3 regions of the Rummeliibacillus sp. TYF-LIM-RU47 genome follow, and region 1 is predicted to be linked to each of the others. Evidence: riboswitches for the same ligand, from Rfam matches in the RefSeq annotation. Region 1 holds a riboswitch; each other region holds the start of a gene.
The links. Region 1 has a riboswitch for S-adenosylmethionine ahead of F0527_RS12250 (methionine ABC transporter ATP-binding protein). Riboswitches for the same ligand answer to the same signal wherever they lie in the genome.

Region 1 (5,385 bases):
TTGAGCGCAACTACCCTGGCGTATCAACAGGCGCAGAAGAAAAGAAAATGGGGATCAAGTCTTCTTCAACTCGTACTCTAATTTTAGAAGATGCGAAAGTGCCTGTTGAAAACTTGCTTGGTGAAGTAGGACGCGGCCATGTGATCGCATTCAACATTTTAAATATCGGCCGTTACAAATTGGGCGTAGGTTCAATTGGTGCTTCAAAACGCGCGCTTGAATTGGCAATCGCTTATACAAACCAACGCCAACAATTTGGCACACCAATCTCTTCCTTTAACTTAACAAAAGAAAAATTATCGACAATGGCTTCAAGATTGTATGCATCAGAATCGCTAATTTACCGTACAGTTGGTTACTTTGAAGAACGCATGAGCCACTTAAGCCCTGAAGAGCAAAAAGACGGTAAAAAAGTAGCTGCAGCAATCGCAGAATATGCAATCGAATGTTCAATCAATAAAGTATTTGGTTCTGAAACATTAGATTATATCGCGGATGAAGCTGTACAATTGCATGGTGGTTATGGTTATATGCAAGAATACGAAGTAGAACGCATCTACCGTGACTCACGTATCAACCGTATCTTTGAAGGTACGAATGAGATTAACAGATTGATTGTACCAGGCACATTTGTGAAAAAAGCAATGAAAGGCGAACTACCTTTATTGCAACAAGCACAAAGCCTGCAAGCTGAATTGTTGTCAATGATGCCAGAAGAAATCGGTGATGAGCCATTAGCACAAGAAAAACACCTTGTAAAAATGGCGAAGAAGATTGCTCTATTGGCTGCTGGTACAGCAGTACAACGCTTTGGTGCAAAATTAGAGCAAGAACAAGAAGTCCTTGTGAATATTGCCAACATCGCAAACCAGCTATTTGCAATGGAATCTGTTGTATTACGTTCTGAAAAAGCGCTTAACCGTGATGGGTTTGATAAAGCGGCACAAAAAGTTTTGTATACAGAAATCTTCTGCCAAGAAGCATTTGCTGAAATTGAAAAAGAAGCAAAAGAAACTATTTTGGCATCAGTCGAAGGTGATGAATCACGCATGCTATTATCTGCATTGCGCAAATTAACTCGCTATACACCTTACAACCTGATTTCTAAAAAACGCCATGCATCTGTTAAATTAATCTCAGCTGAAAAATATACAGTCTAATCATAAGTAAATAAACCTTTGGAATCCGGTCATACTAATCATGTGGCCGGATTCCTTGCGTATAAATAAGTGTCGCTCTACAATAGTAGGAGTATTTGTAGAGGAAAGAAGGAATGTTTATGCCAATCAATTTAATACAATATCCTAACTGTACAACCTGCAAAAAAGCGAAAGCTTGGCTGCTGAATCACAATATTCCATTTACGGAGCGTCACATTGTTGAAAGTACGCCTTCTGCGGAAGAAATTAAATCGTTTTGGAAGCTTAGTGGCTTGCCGCTGAAAAAGTTCTTTAACACCTCTGGGAAGAAATATCGTGAACTTGAGCTGAAAGATCGTCTAAAGGATATGAGCGAGGAAGACCAGCTTGCATTGCTTGCGTCAGACGGTATGCTTCTAAAGAGACCTATCGTTACAGATGGTCAAAAAATCACCTTAGGTTTTAAAGAAGAAGATTTTGAAAATACATGGAAGTAGCTTATAGAATTGCTTGTTTTTAGATAAGGATTATGTCAAAATTAATATGAATATAAATACATATTTGGAGGGGTAGAAATGAGTAATATTCCAGCAAGTTTGCGTTATTCAGAAGAGCATGAATGGGTGAAAACAGAAGACGGTAAAGTACGCATCGGCATTACAGAGTTCGCACAATCTGAACTTGGCGATATCGTATTCGTAGAACTTCCAGAAGTAGGCGACGAAATCGTAGCAGACGAACCATTTGGTAGTGTTGAATCTGTTAAAACAGTTTCAGAATTATACGCGCCAATCTCAGGTAAAGTAGTTGAAATCAATGGAGAGTTAGAAGACAGCCCTGAATTCGTTAACGAATCACCATATGAAAAAGCATGGATGGTTGTTGTAGAACCTTCAGATTCATCTCAAATCGATGCGCTATTATCTGCTGAACAATACGGCGAATTAATCGAAGAATAATCTTATTCAAGCGCCTCACTATTCTGTGTTGGCGCTTTTTATATCAACTGAGAATATCGTCTGACTATCCAATGAGGAGGTGCGGGCATTGCCTGATAAAGTGCTTATAGTAGAGGGAAGGCAGGATAAGCTTCAAATAGCACCTCTATTGACAGAAAGCATTCCAATTATATGCACCAATGGAACGATTAGCGCAAGCAAGCTAGAAGAGTTGCTAACCCCTTACGAACAATATGATTTATACACATTATTCGATGAAGATTACTCAGGCGACCGCTTGCGGGCACTGATGAAAAAAGAGTATCCAGAGGCATATCATTTGCGTACACTCTCCTTATATAGACAGGTAGAAACGACTCCAAGAAAATATTTGGCAAGGGTCTTGTTAGCAGCAGATTTCGAAATTGACCCTGCTTATTTTATAGAATAGGGATGATCCAATCGATGCAAGAATGGTCAATTGAAGAATGGGAAAACACGAAAAAAAGCGGCCAATTGTGCGCTTTTTATCTCTATACGCCCATGTGTGGTACATGCATGGTTGCCTCTAAAATGATGGAGGTCATCCAGCAGACATTCCCACAAATCCCAATGGGCAAAATCAATTTGAATTATGCTGAAGAACTGGCATATGAATATCAGGTGGAAAGTGTTCCTTGCCTGTTAATCGCTGAAGCTGGCGAAGTGCATGACAAAATATACGCTTTTCAGTCTGTGTCATATTTGTTTGAAAAGTTTCAAAAAAAGGATTGACGAACAAAATTCAGCATGTTAAAGTAACTAGCATAACCTAATTAAATATTGCGTTGCTCTTATTAAGAGAGGTGGAGGGAAGTGCCCTATGAAGCCCGGCAACCGTCACAGTTTGTGATATGGTGCCAATTCACACAAAGTGTAAACTTTGGAAGATGAGAGAACGGTTTTCGTATAAATACAATACGTAAGGCCTTTCTGTTTATCTTTAACAGAAAGGCCTTATTTTTTTTGATGAAAGGGGTTTGGCTATGATTCTCTTAAAGAATGTACTAAAAAAATATAAAACAGCAAGTGGATCCCTTACAGCTGTCCAAGATGCCAATTTGACGATCGGAAAAGGTGAAATATTTGGAATTATCGGTTACAGCGGTGCTGGTAAGAGTACAATGATTCGTTTGTTAAACGGGTTGGAAAAACCGACTTCAGGCACCGTACAAGTGAGCGGGTACGATATATCCACCATTAAAGGAAAAGAGCTGAGACAGGCAAGACAGAAGATCAGCATGATATTCCAGCATTTCAACCTGCTATGGTCGCGGACTGTGGAAGAAAATATCGCCTTCCCTCTTGAAATAGCGGGCGTTGGAAAAGAGGCACGCCAAAAGCGAGTAAGCGAATTAGTTGAAATGGTTGGCTTAAAGGGAAGAGAGAAAGCTTATCCATCCCAATTGTCAGGTGGGCAAAAACAGCGCGTAGGCATTGCAAGGGCATTAGCCAATAATCCAGAAGTGTTGCTTTGTGACGAAGCAACCTCAGCGCTTGATCCGGAAACAACAGATGCGATCCTAGATTTGCTTTTAGACATTAATGAAAAGCTGGGCATTACAGTTGTGCTTATCACACACGAAATGCATGTTATCCGCAAAATCTGTCATCGAGTGGCCGTGATGGAGGCTGGACAAATCGTAGAGCAAGGTAATGTTCTAGAAGTGTTCCAATCGCCAAAAGCAGACATCACAAAAAAATTCGTTTCTCAGGTAACAGAGTCGGCAGAACATAAAGAATCGATTTCACAAATGCTGGATGATCCAAACAGCCAATTAATTCAGCTGACATTTGTCGGCAAGAAAGCTGAGCAGCCAGTGATTTCACATCTGATTCGCACATTCGATGTGGATGTAAATATTGTGCACGGAAATATTTCCGCTACCAAAAGCGGTCCATATGGCACACTGATCGTTCGCATTGCAGGCAATGAAGAAAATATAAATAAAGCCATTCAATACTTAGATGGGGAAGACGTTAAATCGGAGGTGATCCAACATGCTAACTAAGTTATTTCCAAATGTGGATTGGCTAGCAATGTGGGAAGCAACACAGGAAACTATTTATATGACAGTAGTCTCAACTGTGTTCACCTTTGTCATTGGACTTTTATTAGGAATTATCCTATTTTTGAGCAGTCCCAATCAATTATGGGCAAATAAGCTAGTCAATTGGCTGACAGGATCAGTCGTGAATATTTTCCGCTCTATTCCATTTATTATCCTGGTCATCCTCCTTATCCCATTTACTAACATGCTATTGGGAACGATTCGAGGAGCGAACGCAGCATTGCCGGCATTAATTATCGGCGCTGCACCTTTCTACGCGAGACTAGTATTGATTTCTTTCCGGGAGATTGATAAAGGGGTGATCGAGGCAGTCAGATCTATGGGCGCTAAAACAAGCACATTGATTTGGAAAGTCTTAATCCCAGAATCATGGCCAGCTTTAATCTCTGGCATTACAGTGACAGCTGTAGCATTAGTCGGCTATACAGCAATGGCGGGCATCATTGGAGCAGGAGGCCTAGGCGACTTAGCCTTTTTAGATGGATTCCAACGTAGCCGTACCGACGTCGTATTCGTTGCCACTGTGTTTATATTAGTCATCGTGTTTGTTATCCAAATAGTGGGTGACTTTATTACAGCAAGGCTTGATAAACGATAATTTGGTTGAACCGTTCAGACGTTCACATAAAACGAAAGGGAGTTATGAAAAATGAAGAAACTTGTAGCAGGAATTCTTACCGCATCGTTGGCACTTAGCCTAGCAGCATGCGGAAACAAAGACAAAGCAGGATCAGACAAAGAATTGGTAGTGGGTGCATCTAATACACCACATGCTATCATTTTGGAAAAAGCGAAGCCTATTCTTAAAAAAGAAGGCATTGATTTGAAGATTGAAAAATATCAAGATTATGTTTTACCGAACAAAGATTTAAATTCGGACGATCTGGATGCCAACTACTTCCAGCACATTCCGTATCTTGAAGAACAAATGAAAGACAATAACTATGATTTTGCGATTGCCGGCAAGATTCACATCGAACCAATCGGCGTCTATTCACAAAAATATAAATCACTTGATAAGTTGCCAGATGGAGCGACTATTCTAATCTCCAACTCTGTGACTGACCAAGGTCGTACACTTCAATTGCTTCAAGCAAACAAGTTGATTACGCTTAAAAAAGGTGTAGATCCTACTAAAGCAGTCATTAAAGATATTGATGAAAATCCGAAACACTTAAAAATCGATGGCGGCACTGC
Region 2 (5,385 bases), on a different contig from region 1:
GTATAACGAAGGATTTGCGATTGCCTTTACTTTCTTTTCTGTCGATTGAATATCCTGGTGAACTTTATGAACACAAAATCACCATCATGGATTAAAAAATCAAAGCAAAATTCTAACTAGTATTCCCTGTCATTTCCTTATAATAGGCTGGGAAAATCCTTTCCTTTGGCAAAACCTACACTTTAGTGTAGGTTTTTTATTTTATCCGAAATCCTTTTTATTTGTATTTTAATTAAAATTCTGTTTATTCATTGACGTTTTTTATGTTAATGAATATAATGTAGTCAATACTATATATGAGCATTTGTTCATATATTGCTAGTGAAGTAATTAAGAGCTTAAGTTTGCATACATTTAACATATGAATATTTGATCATATATTATTGAGAGGTGATGGAAATGCAAATAAAAGTAAATAGCTTGGTTAAAAAGGGTAGGGATTGTATGAAAGAGCAGAAAAAAAAGAAAGGAGGGTGAATAAATTGGAAAACAAAAAAGTAAAGCATGAACTTCTGTTAGAAGGACTTGATTGTGCAAATTGCGCGATGAAAATTGAAAAAAGTGTAAATGGTATTCAATCCGTTACTTCGTGTAATGTTAATTTTGCCACGAAGACATTAACGATGGAGATGGATAAGGCAAAAGAAATAGATACCATTGCAGAAGCAAGGCGTAATATTCTCAGGCTAGAGCCACACATCAATATATTAGAAAAAGGACGGAAAGCGAGAAATACTCATAACCACACTCTGTACTTGGATGGACTAGATTGTGCAAATTGCGCAGCAAAGATAGAAAAAAGTGTAGGAGAATTAGAAGGAGTTACCAGTTCTTCTGTAGATTTTGTATCGAAAAAATTAATAATAGAAGTTTCCGAATCCGCCACTTCGGAACAATTGGTGATAAATGAAGCAGTGAAGCTAATTAACCGGATTGAACCACACGTGAAAGCCATTGAAGAATACGACAAAGATCCACATGAACACAATCATGAAACTGGAAATACAAAAAAAGTGTTGGTTCGACTGGGAATAGGTATAGTTATAGGCTCGCTTGGCATGTTTACTCCTGTTTTAGGTATATATGAGTTAGCTCTATTTCTTCTTGCTTATTTAATCGTAGGTGGGGATGTCATCTATAGGGCCTTTAGGAATATCTTGCGTGGGCAAGTATTTGATGAGCATTTTCTTATGGCTCTTGCAACTATTGGCGCGTTTGCAATCAAGCAATATCCTGAAGGTGTGGCTGTTATGCTGTTCTACCAAGTGGGCGAATTATTCCAAGGCATTGCTGTAAACCGTTCTCGGAAATCCATAGGCGATTTGATGGATATCAGACCGGACTATGCCAATATAAAAGTCGGAAATGAAATAAAAAAAGTTTCCCCTGATGAAGTAAAGATTGGGGATATCATTGTCATTAAACCAGGCGAAAAGGTTCCATTAGATGGAAAGGTCTTAGAAGGAAACTCCATGGTAGACACATCCGCGCTAACAGGTGAATCAGTTCCCAGAGAAGTGCAGTCTGGTTCTGATGTACTAAGTGGGTTTATCAATAAAAGTGGGTTATTGAGTGTAGAGGTAACTAAGGTATTTGGCGAGTCGACAGTTTCTAAAATACTAGATCTCGTACAAAATGCTAGCAGTCGAAAAGCACCAACCGAAAATTTTATTACGAAATTTGCTCGTTATTACACACCGGTTGTTGTTATTGTAGCTGCTGCATTAGCTTTCATACCACCGCTATTGTTAAATGGCGCAACTTTTTCGGATTGGATTTATCGGGCGCTGGTATTCTTAGTTATCTCTTGTCCTTGTGCGTTGGTGGTTTCTATTCCATTAGGATTCTTTGGGGGAATAGGAGCAGCATCTAAGATGGGTATCTTGGTCAAAGGAAGCAACTATTTAGAAGCTCTAAATAATGTGAAGTATGTTGTGTTCGACAAGACGGGTACCTTAACCAAAGGCGTATTTGAAGTCACGACCATTTGCCCATCTGGTAATATTTCGAAAGAAGACCTATTGGAATATGCTGCTTTTGCTGAAACTCATTCCAATCACCCGATCGCACAGTCAATACGAAATGCATATGGGAAAGAATTAAGCGTTGACAATATACAAGAGTACAATGAAATTTCAGGCCACGGTACTGCAGTAACAGTTGATGGGAAAGAAATTTTAGCTGGAAATGCAAAACTAATGAACAAAGAAAACATAGCATTCAAGGAACCTAGTGAGATTGGAACGATTGTTCATATTGCCCTAAATCGTAATTATGCTGGGTATATTGTTATAGCAGATGAACTAAAAGAAGATTCTGTTCAAGCAGTTCGTTCTTTAAAAGAACTAGGCATAAAAAAGACCATCATGCTGACTGGTGATGCAGCATCTGTAGCGAAATCTGTGGGCGAGAAACTTGGGCTTGATGAGGTGCATGCTGAATTATTGCCGCAACACAAAGTAGAAGAAATCGAAAAAATTGATGCCCAGAAAAATTCTAAAGAAAAGTTAATTTTTGTTGGGGATGGTATCAATGATACACCTGTATTAGCTCGTGCTGATGTCGGAATGGCAATGGGAGGATTAGGATCAGATGCAGCGATTGAAGCAGCAGATATCGTTATAATGACCGATGAACCTTCTAAGATACCAGCAGCTATAGGTATTGCAAAACGGACACGAGTGATTGTGTGGCAAAATATTCTCTTTGCATTAGGTGTGAAAGGTATATTCCTGCTATTAGGTGCCTTTGGCATTGCCACTATGTGGGAAGCAGTATTCTCTGACGTTGGGGTTACATTGCTAGCTGTGTTAAATGCCATGCGTGTCCTTCGAGTACCGAACCGCTAATTTTCTATCGTGAGAACCCCAAAACTCTAAGTGTTAAAAGAGTTTTGGGGTTTTATTTATCATTATTGAGGGCTTTTTTAGTAGATTTTTAATTCAACAAAATAAAAAAGTTTTAAAAATAGATTGACAGTCAAAAAGAATTCAATTACTATAAGCCTTAGCAAAATAAAGTTGCTCTTATTAAAAACCGTTGAGACGAGGGGTCTAAGATACGGTGGCAAACCAAACTGATATTTATCAGTTCATGGGGCTCAACCTGAGCACAAAATGTACAAAGTTTTGTGAACGATAAGAGGATAAGCAGTTGATATTAATCGAAGCTTTCCTTCTAATGGTTGGAGAGCTTTTTTGTATGCTAATATTTACATTTTTTAGTAGGAGAGGATTATATTGACTGAAAAAATTTTATTTACTTCGGAATCTGTGTCAGAAGGACATCCCGATAAAATCGCAGACCAAATCTCGGATGCTGTATTAGATGCAGCTTTAGCTCAAGATCCATTTTCAAGAGTTGCATGTGAAGTATTTACTACAACAAATATGGTTATTATCGGGGGAGAAATCACAACTTCTGCCATATTAGATATTGAAAGAATTGCTCGTGACACACTACTTGAGATTGGTTACAGTGATGCACAATTCGGTATTGACGGACATACTTGCAATATTCAAGTACTTGTTCATACACAATCACCAGATATTGCAATGGGTGTCGATTCTTCAAGTGATCTAAAGGAGATTGGAGCAGGAGATCAAGGGATAATGTTTGGCTATGCAACGGATGAAACAGAAACATATATGCCGCTTGCAATTGAAATCGCTCATACCTTGATGAAAAAAGCTTCTTTCTTAAGAAAAATTGGAGACTTTAAATGGGCACGCCCAGATATGAAATCTCAAGTGACGATCGACTATACAAATCCGACTAAACCAAGAATAGAAACAATATTACTCTCTATTCAGCATGATGAAGATGTAAATATGGCTGAATTCAAGAATTATATAAACGAACAGATTGTACAAGAAACAATTCGCACATTTGGAATGAATGAAGATGTAAATACATTAATCAATCCAACAGGGCGTTTCGTTATTGGAGGACCACATGGCGATGCAGGTCTTACCGGCCGTAAGATTATCGTGGATACTTATGGAGGAGCAGCAAAACACGGAGGCGGCGCATTTTCAGGGAAAGATTGTACAAAAGTAGACCGCTCAGCAGCTTATGCAGCTCGTTATGTTGCTAAAAATATTGTAGCTGCTAAATTTGCCAAACGTTGTGAAATCCAACTTTCTTATGCAATAGGGGTTAGTGAGCCAATAAGTATCGCAATTGATACCTTCGGAACAGAAACCGTAGACAAAGATCAACTACTGCAAGCTATTCGCAAGACATTCGATTTAACACCTGGAGGAATTATCAATATGCTTAATCTTCGGAATCCTCAGTTCAAACAGGTAGCAGCATATGGACACTTTGGGCGACATGATTTAAATTTGCCATGGGAACAGCTTGATAAAGTAAGTGCTTTAAGGGAAGCCGTTGCAGGCGATTTAGCAGGAGCAACTCGTTAATGGCACAAGTGCTGCAAGAAATCCTTAACGAAAAATATGATATTTGTTCCCAAGAACGGATGCCGTTGTTTGAAGCGCTTGTTAACTATGCAAAGAAAAATACCACCCCTTTTGATGTGCCGGGGCATAAAATGGGAGCTTTAAAAAGCCCATTAAACGATGTCTTTAGTGACTTTACGATGAAAATGGATGTCAATTCGATGAAAGAATTGGATTTATTAAGCCATCCGTCATCAGTCATTCAAGAGGCACAACAGTTAGCAGCAGAAGCTTTTAGGGCAAAAGCGGCGTATTTTTTAGTCAATGGAACATCGATTGGTATCTTAGCTATGATTCTATCGGCGTGTAAGCCAGGGGATCATATACTGGTTCCAAGAAACTGTCATAAATCAGTAATGAATGGCATAATTTTGAGCGGCGCCTGTCCAGTATTTTTAGAACCTGAAGTGGATCAACACTTTGGAATTTCCCATGGTGTCTCTGTAAGAACGATTGAAAAGGCATTAACATTACATCCAAACGCAAAAGCTCTGCTCGTTACGTATCCAACTTATTTTGGGACGATGAATGATTTGGAGAAAATTTGCACACTTGCACATAAGCAAAATATAGCAGTGATTGTGGATAGCGCCCATGGAACGCATTTATCATTTGTTGACTCTTTGCCCGACCCCATCCAAGCAGGAGCAGACTTGGTCACAATGAGTATGCATAAAACTGGTGGTTCGCTTACGCAAAGTTCTATCTTGCTTTTAAACAGCGATCGAATTTCGAGAGAACAAATTCAAAAATCATTGAATATGCTCCAATCGACAAGTGCTAGCTATCTTCTAATGAGTTCCTTGGATGTTGCTAGGCACGAATTAGCATTATATGGTGCTATTCGTTATCATTCTTTAAAAGAAATCATTGAACAAACAATCATTGAAATAGAAGAACATACTTCCTTTGAAGTATTAAA
Region 3 (5,385 bases), on a different contig from region 1:
CGGCAAGCCGTATTACATCAGAACGTATGGAAAATTCATTTCTGCGCGTAATGGCTTTGATCCAAAGGGCATTGTTATGGTAGATGTAAAAACAGGCGCTTCTAAAACGTATACATTAGATAAAATACCTGCCTTTATTGACGGAGCAATCTCTCCAGAAGCGGTAAGTCGACAAAATGAATATTTCGGCAAATATGTGCATGGCTTTTGGAATAGTCTAGTCGGCAAGAAAGATGTGAAATTGCCATCAGATGAAGGGACAGAAGCAAATGTCAGCCCTGTTTTTGATGAGAATGGAACCATGTATTATTTCACTGATTTTAGAAGCCCGAAAAAAGGCGTAGATTCTATGCTTGGCTACTCTTTAACAGACGCTCGCACAGGTCATGCAACGTACTATACAGGCAATAAAGAAGAATCCTATATGGATTCACAGGGTGCTATTCAAATCATTGAGAAAAAATTCATTGAGAAAAAATGGCGTGCTTCTATGCCGATTATCTACAATTTTTACGGTGAAGCTAGCTGGCTTGTACCAGTATTAGATTCCAATGGCTTCCTGCAAAATTACTCGATTGTGTCTGCAGCAAGGCCTGAACTTTCAGTATCTGCAGCAACTCCAAATGAAGCATTAAGGCAATATAAAACAATTATCTCCCGAATTGGCAACAGTTCGTTAAAAGGAACATCTGAAGCAGAAGAAAAAGAAGCTCAAGGAAAAATAGTCCGCGTTTATAAAGAAAAGAATGGGGATTTCACTACTGTTTCCTTCTTGCTAGATAATAAAGAAAATTATATTGTGAGTTCAGAAGTGGCTCCTCTCGCCGTCTATCTGAAAGAAGGTGACACTGTAAAGCTGAAATATGTGAATTCAAGCGAAGTCTTTTTACCAGTAAAAGAAATGGTTATAGAGGGAATCGAAGAAAAATAATTAAAAAAGCTCTATAAGGTAGACGAAAGCCAAAAACCTTATAGAGCTTTTTTCTATTTCCAAGTAAATCCTTTGGTTGCAAGAAAGTCTTTGATAAATGGACGACGCTGTTCAACTAAGAAATCAGCCATTTGTTTTGTCCAATTCGACATTTTTTGATTCGATGAACGATGTTGGTAGTATTCTTCTAATGTCGCATCATATTCATCAAGTAATGTATCGTATTTTTCTTCATCATAGCTATTTTCATGCAGCACGGCATCCAGTGGAAGTCTTGGTTTTGTTTCATTTCTTTTCGTCGGTTTTCCGATTGTCATGGCGAACATAGGGAAAACGTGTTCAGGCAGATTGAATAATTCGCTGATCTCAGCTGGGTTATTACGCGCACCGCCAATATAACAAATACCGTATCCTTCTGATTCAGCAGCAATAACAAAGTTTTGTGCAAATAGCGCTACGTCGGCTACGCCTGCAAGAAGGTTTTCAGCAGAATCAGCCACAATTTCTACACCTTGCTTTTTGCCGGCAGCCTCCAAACGCTTGAAGTCAACGCAGAATAAGAAAGAAGCACCTGCTGTTTTGAATTGGAACTCATTGTTAGAGAGCTCGCCTAATTTTTTCTTTTTGTCAGCATCAGTTACCCAGATGACACTGTATGCTTGGATGAAATGTGAGGTAGCAGCCATTTGTGCTGTTTCAATTAAATCTCGTACAACCTCTTTTGGTATCTCTTCACCTGTATATTTTCGAACAGATGAATGGCTACGCAATAAATCTTTAACCATCTGTAGAACAACTCCTATTTTGTGGATTTCTTTAATTAACTATAGGAGAAATTGTAGGAAATGACTAGCGAAACGAATCCGCTTGTATGTAATATTTAGAAATATCAAAAAATAGTATTGACTTTTTAAAATGCAATACCTATACTTACAACAACAAGATGGAACAGAATAAATTACCTTTATCAAGAGTGGCGGAGGGAAAGGCCCTGCGATGCCCGGCAACCAGTAAGTTATCTTACATGGTGCTAATTCCTACAGATTCTTTATTGCGGATCTGACAGATAAGGGGAGGAAAATGCTAATGACCCTCTTCTTATGTGAAGAAGGGTTTTTCTTTTGGAAAATCCTTGCCACATGCCTCAGATTTCCATCTCAAACTATATTAGGGGGAATTAGAATGACAGAATTTCGTAAAGAGACTTTAGCAGTACGTGGAGGCCAAACGCCTGATCCTACAACTGGTGCAATTGCAGTGCCGGTATACCGAACTACAGCCTATAGGTTTAATGATACAGAGCATGCAAGGAAATTATTCGCCTTGGAAGAGCCAGGTAACATTTATTCTCGAATCATGAATCCTACTGTTGATGTCTTTGAAAAACGAGTAGCCCTGCTTGAAGGTGGAACAGCAGCGGTTGCTTTATCATCAGGCATGGCGGCCATTTCATTTTCTATTTTAAATATAGCGCGTGCTGGTGATCATATAGTTTCAGCTGCGAGTGTATATGGAGGAACGTACAATTTATTTGCCAATACTTTGCCACGATACGGAATCAATACTACATTTGTAGATGAACGGAAGCTTGAAGATTTTGAAGGTGCAATCCAAAAAAATACAAAAGCGATTTATGTTGAAACGATTGGTAATCCTAGTCTTTCAGTAGCAGATATCGAAAGTATTGCGGATGTTGCCCATCGACACGAAATCCCTCTAATCATCGACAATACATTTGCATCACCGATTGGATGCAATCCTATCGAATATGGTGCTGATATTGTGATTCACTCTGCGACTAAGTGGATTGGCGGGCACGGTACGACAATCGGTGGTGTTGTGGTGGATGCAGGCAAGTTTGATTGGACACGAGGTAAATTCCCTGACTATACAGAAAGAGATGAATCCTATCATGGCATCCGATATGGCATTGATGTGAGTAATGCAGCTTTCACTACACGCCTGCGCGTACAATTGCTGCGCGACTTTGGGCCAACGCTTAGCCCAGATGCTGCCTTCCAGTTATTACAGGGTCTTGAAACACTGCATCTTCGTGTGCCTTATCATAATGAAAATGCTAGAAAGGTAGCTGAATACTTACGTCAGCATCCTCAGGTGGAATGGGTAGGATACAACGGCTTCTCTGATAGCGAATTCGCTCCTCTTGCCAAAAAATATCTAAAGAATGGTTATGGCTCTGTTCTTACATTTGGAATTAAAGGGGGCAGAGATGCTGGACGCGAATTTATCGACAATGTCGAATTGTTCTGCCACGTGGCAAATGTAGGAGATGCCCGCTCATTGATTATTCATCCAGCCTCTACTACTCATCAACAATTAAACAGTGAAGAGTTGAAAAAATCAGGCGTGCCAGAGGAATTAATTCGCTTATCTATTGGGTTAGAAGCAATCGATGATATCATCTCTGCACTAGAAGAAGCATTCACAAAGGTAAGCCCAAAAGTTGCAGCAAAATAATTTGTTAATGAGTTTCACTTCGCCTCAGGGAAATAGCAGCATTTCCTAAGATTTTTAAATAAATAAAGAAAAGAGTGATGGATTGTCTTGTCACTCTTTTCATTTTGAATTGAATGAACACACTGTAAATACATATGTCTTTTATGGGAGGAATTATCTTGTAAACATACTCTGTGTAAGCTAAAATCATCAGTATGTAGATTAATTGATTAAGAGAATGGAGGCGGTTTTTTGAAAAAGGTAAAGGTTGCTATATTAGGTTTCGGTACAGTTGGCCAGGGGGTCTATCGCATATTAACAGAAAAGCGCAGTCAATTGAAACGGATGCTAGGTGTCGACCTAGAAGTAGCAAAAATCCTCGTAAGCAATCCGAATAAGCCACGTCCTCACGCTGCTAAAGAGTTGCTGACAAATCAAATAGAGGAAATCCTGGATATTCCGAATCTTGATGTTGTTTTCGAAGCAATTGTAGGAGAGGAACCTGCATATCAATACCTTGACCGCCTTATTGAAAAGGGATGCAACGTTATCACCGCTAATAAAGTGATGTTTTCTAAGCATGGTAAATCACTTCAGGAAAAAGCAGCGAAACAGGGAGTGCAGGTAGGTTTTGATGCAACAGTTGCAGGCGGCGTTCCTGTTATAAAAACGATGCAAAATCTGCTTCGTGTCAATGAGGTCCAGCGCATTCAAGGTATATTAAATGGAACATCCAATTACATATTGACCCAAATGCGTGCCAGAGGAATGGCATTTGAGGAAGCTTTAGAAGATGCACAGAAATTAGGCTACGCTGAAGCAGATCCTTATAACGATATATCAGGCCAAGATGCTTTTCGAAAACTAATGATCCTCAGTGAACTAGCATTTAAAGAGCAGCCAGATTGGAAGGATGTAAAAGTACAAGGTATTAATGAAATCACATCCCAACAAGTAAAAGAAGCAACTGAAAAAGGCATGCGCTACCGACATATTGCACTAGTCCAAAAAAATTATAAAACAGGCGAGGTGCATGCGACAGTTAGACCTGAGCTCATAGATCAGAGTCACCCTCTCTATTCAATTGAGGAAGTAAACAACGCTGTTGCCATTGAGGCGGATCTGCTAGGCACCGTAACACTTGTAGGGCCAGGAGCGGGAATGCTTCCGACTGCGAGCGTGATGGTGGAAGATTATGGAGATATGCTAACAAAGACTAAAACTGCTATTTCAATTTAACTCAATTAAAAGATATTTATCATAATATTGGTTTAAAAAGAAAGGATAGATGAACAGGAGTGTGGACCTGTATACATCTATCCTTTTACATTATATAACTTCTCTTCTTAGTCTTTTGGGTTGAAGAGTAGAATGCTATTTATAGCTATACACTACATACTTTTATCGTCTACTTAATCGGCATATCTTCCCATGAATAATCTGGTATTGTCGCAATCCATAACGTATCTTTCATGATATCCACATCCCAAACGATGAGATCTCTCGTATCAAAGACTTTTTTAGATTTTTGTTCATCTCTTGTATTGATGGAATAAATAGCTTCATCTCTATGTGTGCTGCCGAACAACTTCTCTCCTTTTTTAATAAATCTAACCAGCACTTCATCAACTTGGACATTTCTCCAATTTCCCTTACCTTTCTGTCGGAGATTTCGAGTCCAAATTCCGCCTTGTGTTGTAACAAATAGCCTATTATTAATCACTTTCATATCCATAGGTTCATCATTACAATGTGGTATGGTTATTAATTTCCATTGATTTTTTGTGTATTGCAAAATACTTCCTTCATCTGATAACATTACCAAATCACCGTTATTTGAGATTTGTAGCACATTAAATGGTTTAGGTACTACAGTTTGTTCCCAAGTCTCTCCTTGATTGATTGTATAGTAAACCTTACCTTTTGAAGTCACAGCTATCTGGTTGTTAGCAGAAAAATCAATTTTCTCTATAGGGTACTCTAATGAAAGGATTTTA

Region 2: linked by a shared signal. The riboswitch ahead of metK (methionine adenosyltransferase) and the one ahead of F0527_RS12250 (methionine ABC transporter ATP-binding protein) in region 1 are both predicted to bind S-adenosylmethionine.
Region 3: linked by a shared signal. The riboswitch ahead of F0527_RS00205 (O-acetylhomoserine aminocarboxypropyltransferase/cysteine synthase family protein) and the one ahead of F0527_RS12250 (methionine ABC transporter ATP-binding protein) in region 1 are both predicted to bind S-adenosylmethionine.

What each region holds. Positions count from the first base shown of each region.
Region 1 is NZ_VVIR01000002.1:184,486-189,870, forward strand. It holds gene F0527_RS12225 (acyl-CoA dehydrogenase family protein) at 1-1,160, shown strand, start outside; gene F0527_RS12230 (arsenate reductase family protein) at 1,280-1,636, shown strand; gene gcvH (glycine cleavage system protein GcvH) at 1,715-2,098, shown strand; gene F0527_RS12240 (toprim domain-containing protein) at 2,187-2,528, shown strand; gene F0527_RS12245 (thioredoxin family protein) at 2,543-2,851, shown strand; SAM riboswitch class I at 2,908-3,013, shown strand; gene F0527_RS12250 (methionine ABC transporter ATP-binding protein) at 3,103-4,128, shown strand; gene F0527_RS12255 (methionine ABC transporter permease) at 4,118-4,786, shown strand; gene F0527_RS12260 (MetQ/NlpA family ABC transporter substrate-binding protein) at 4,838-5,385, shown strand, end outside.
Region 2 is NZ_VVIR01000001.1:1,527,234-1,532,618, forward strand. It holds gene F0527_RS07730 (hypothetical protein) at 1-95, shown strand, start outside; gene F0527_RS07735 (heavy metal translocating P-type ATPase) at 483-2,849, shown strand; SAM riboswitch class I at 3,024-3,144, shown strand; gene metK (methionine adenosyltransferase) at 3,237-4,424, shown strand; gene F0527_RS07745 (aminotransferase class I/II-fold pyridoxal phosphate-dependent enzyme) at 4,424-5,385, shown strand, end outside.
Region 3 is NZ_VVIR01000001.1:23,636-29,020, forward strand. It holds gene F0527_RS00195 (YrzE family protein) at 1-931, shown strand, start outside; gene nfsA (oxygen-insensitive NADPH nitroreductase) at 985-1,716, opposite strand; SAM riboswitch class I at 1,893-2,004, shown strand; gene F0527_RS00205 (O-acetylhomoserine aminocarboxypropyltransferase/cysteine synthase family protein) at 2,114-3,409, shown strand; gene F0527_RS00210 (homoserine dehydrogenase) at 3,641-4,627, shown strand; gene F0527_RS00215 (WD40/YVTN/BNR-like repeat-containing protein) at 4,797-5,385, opposite strand, start outside.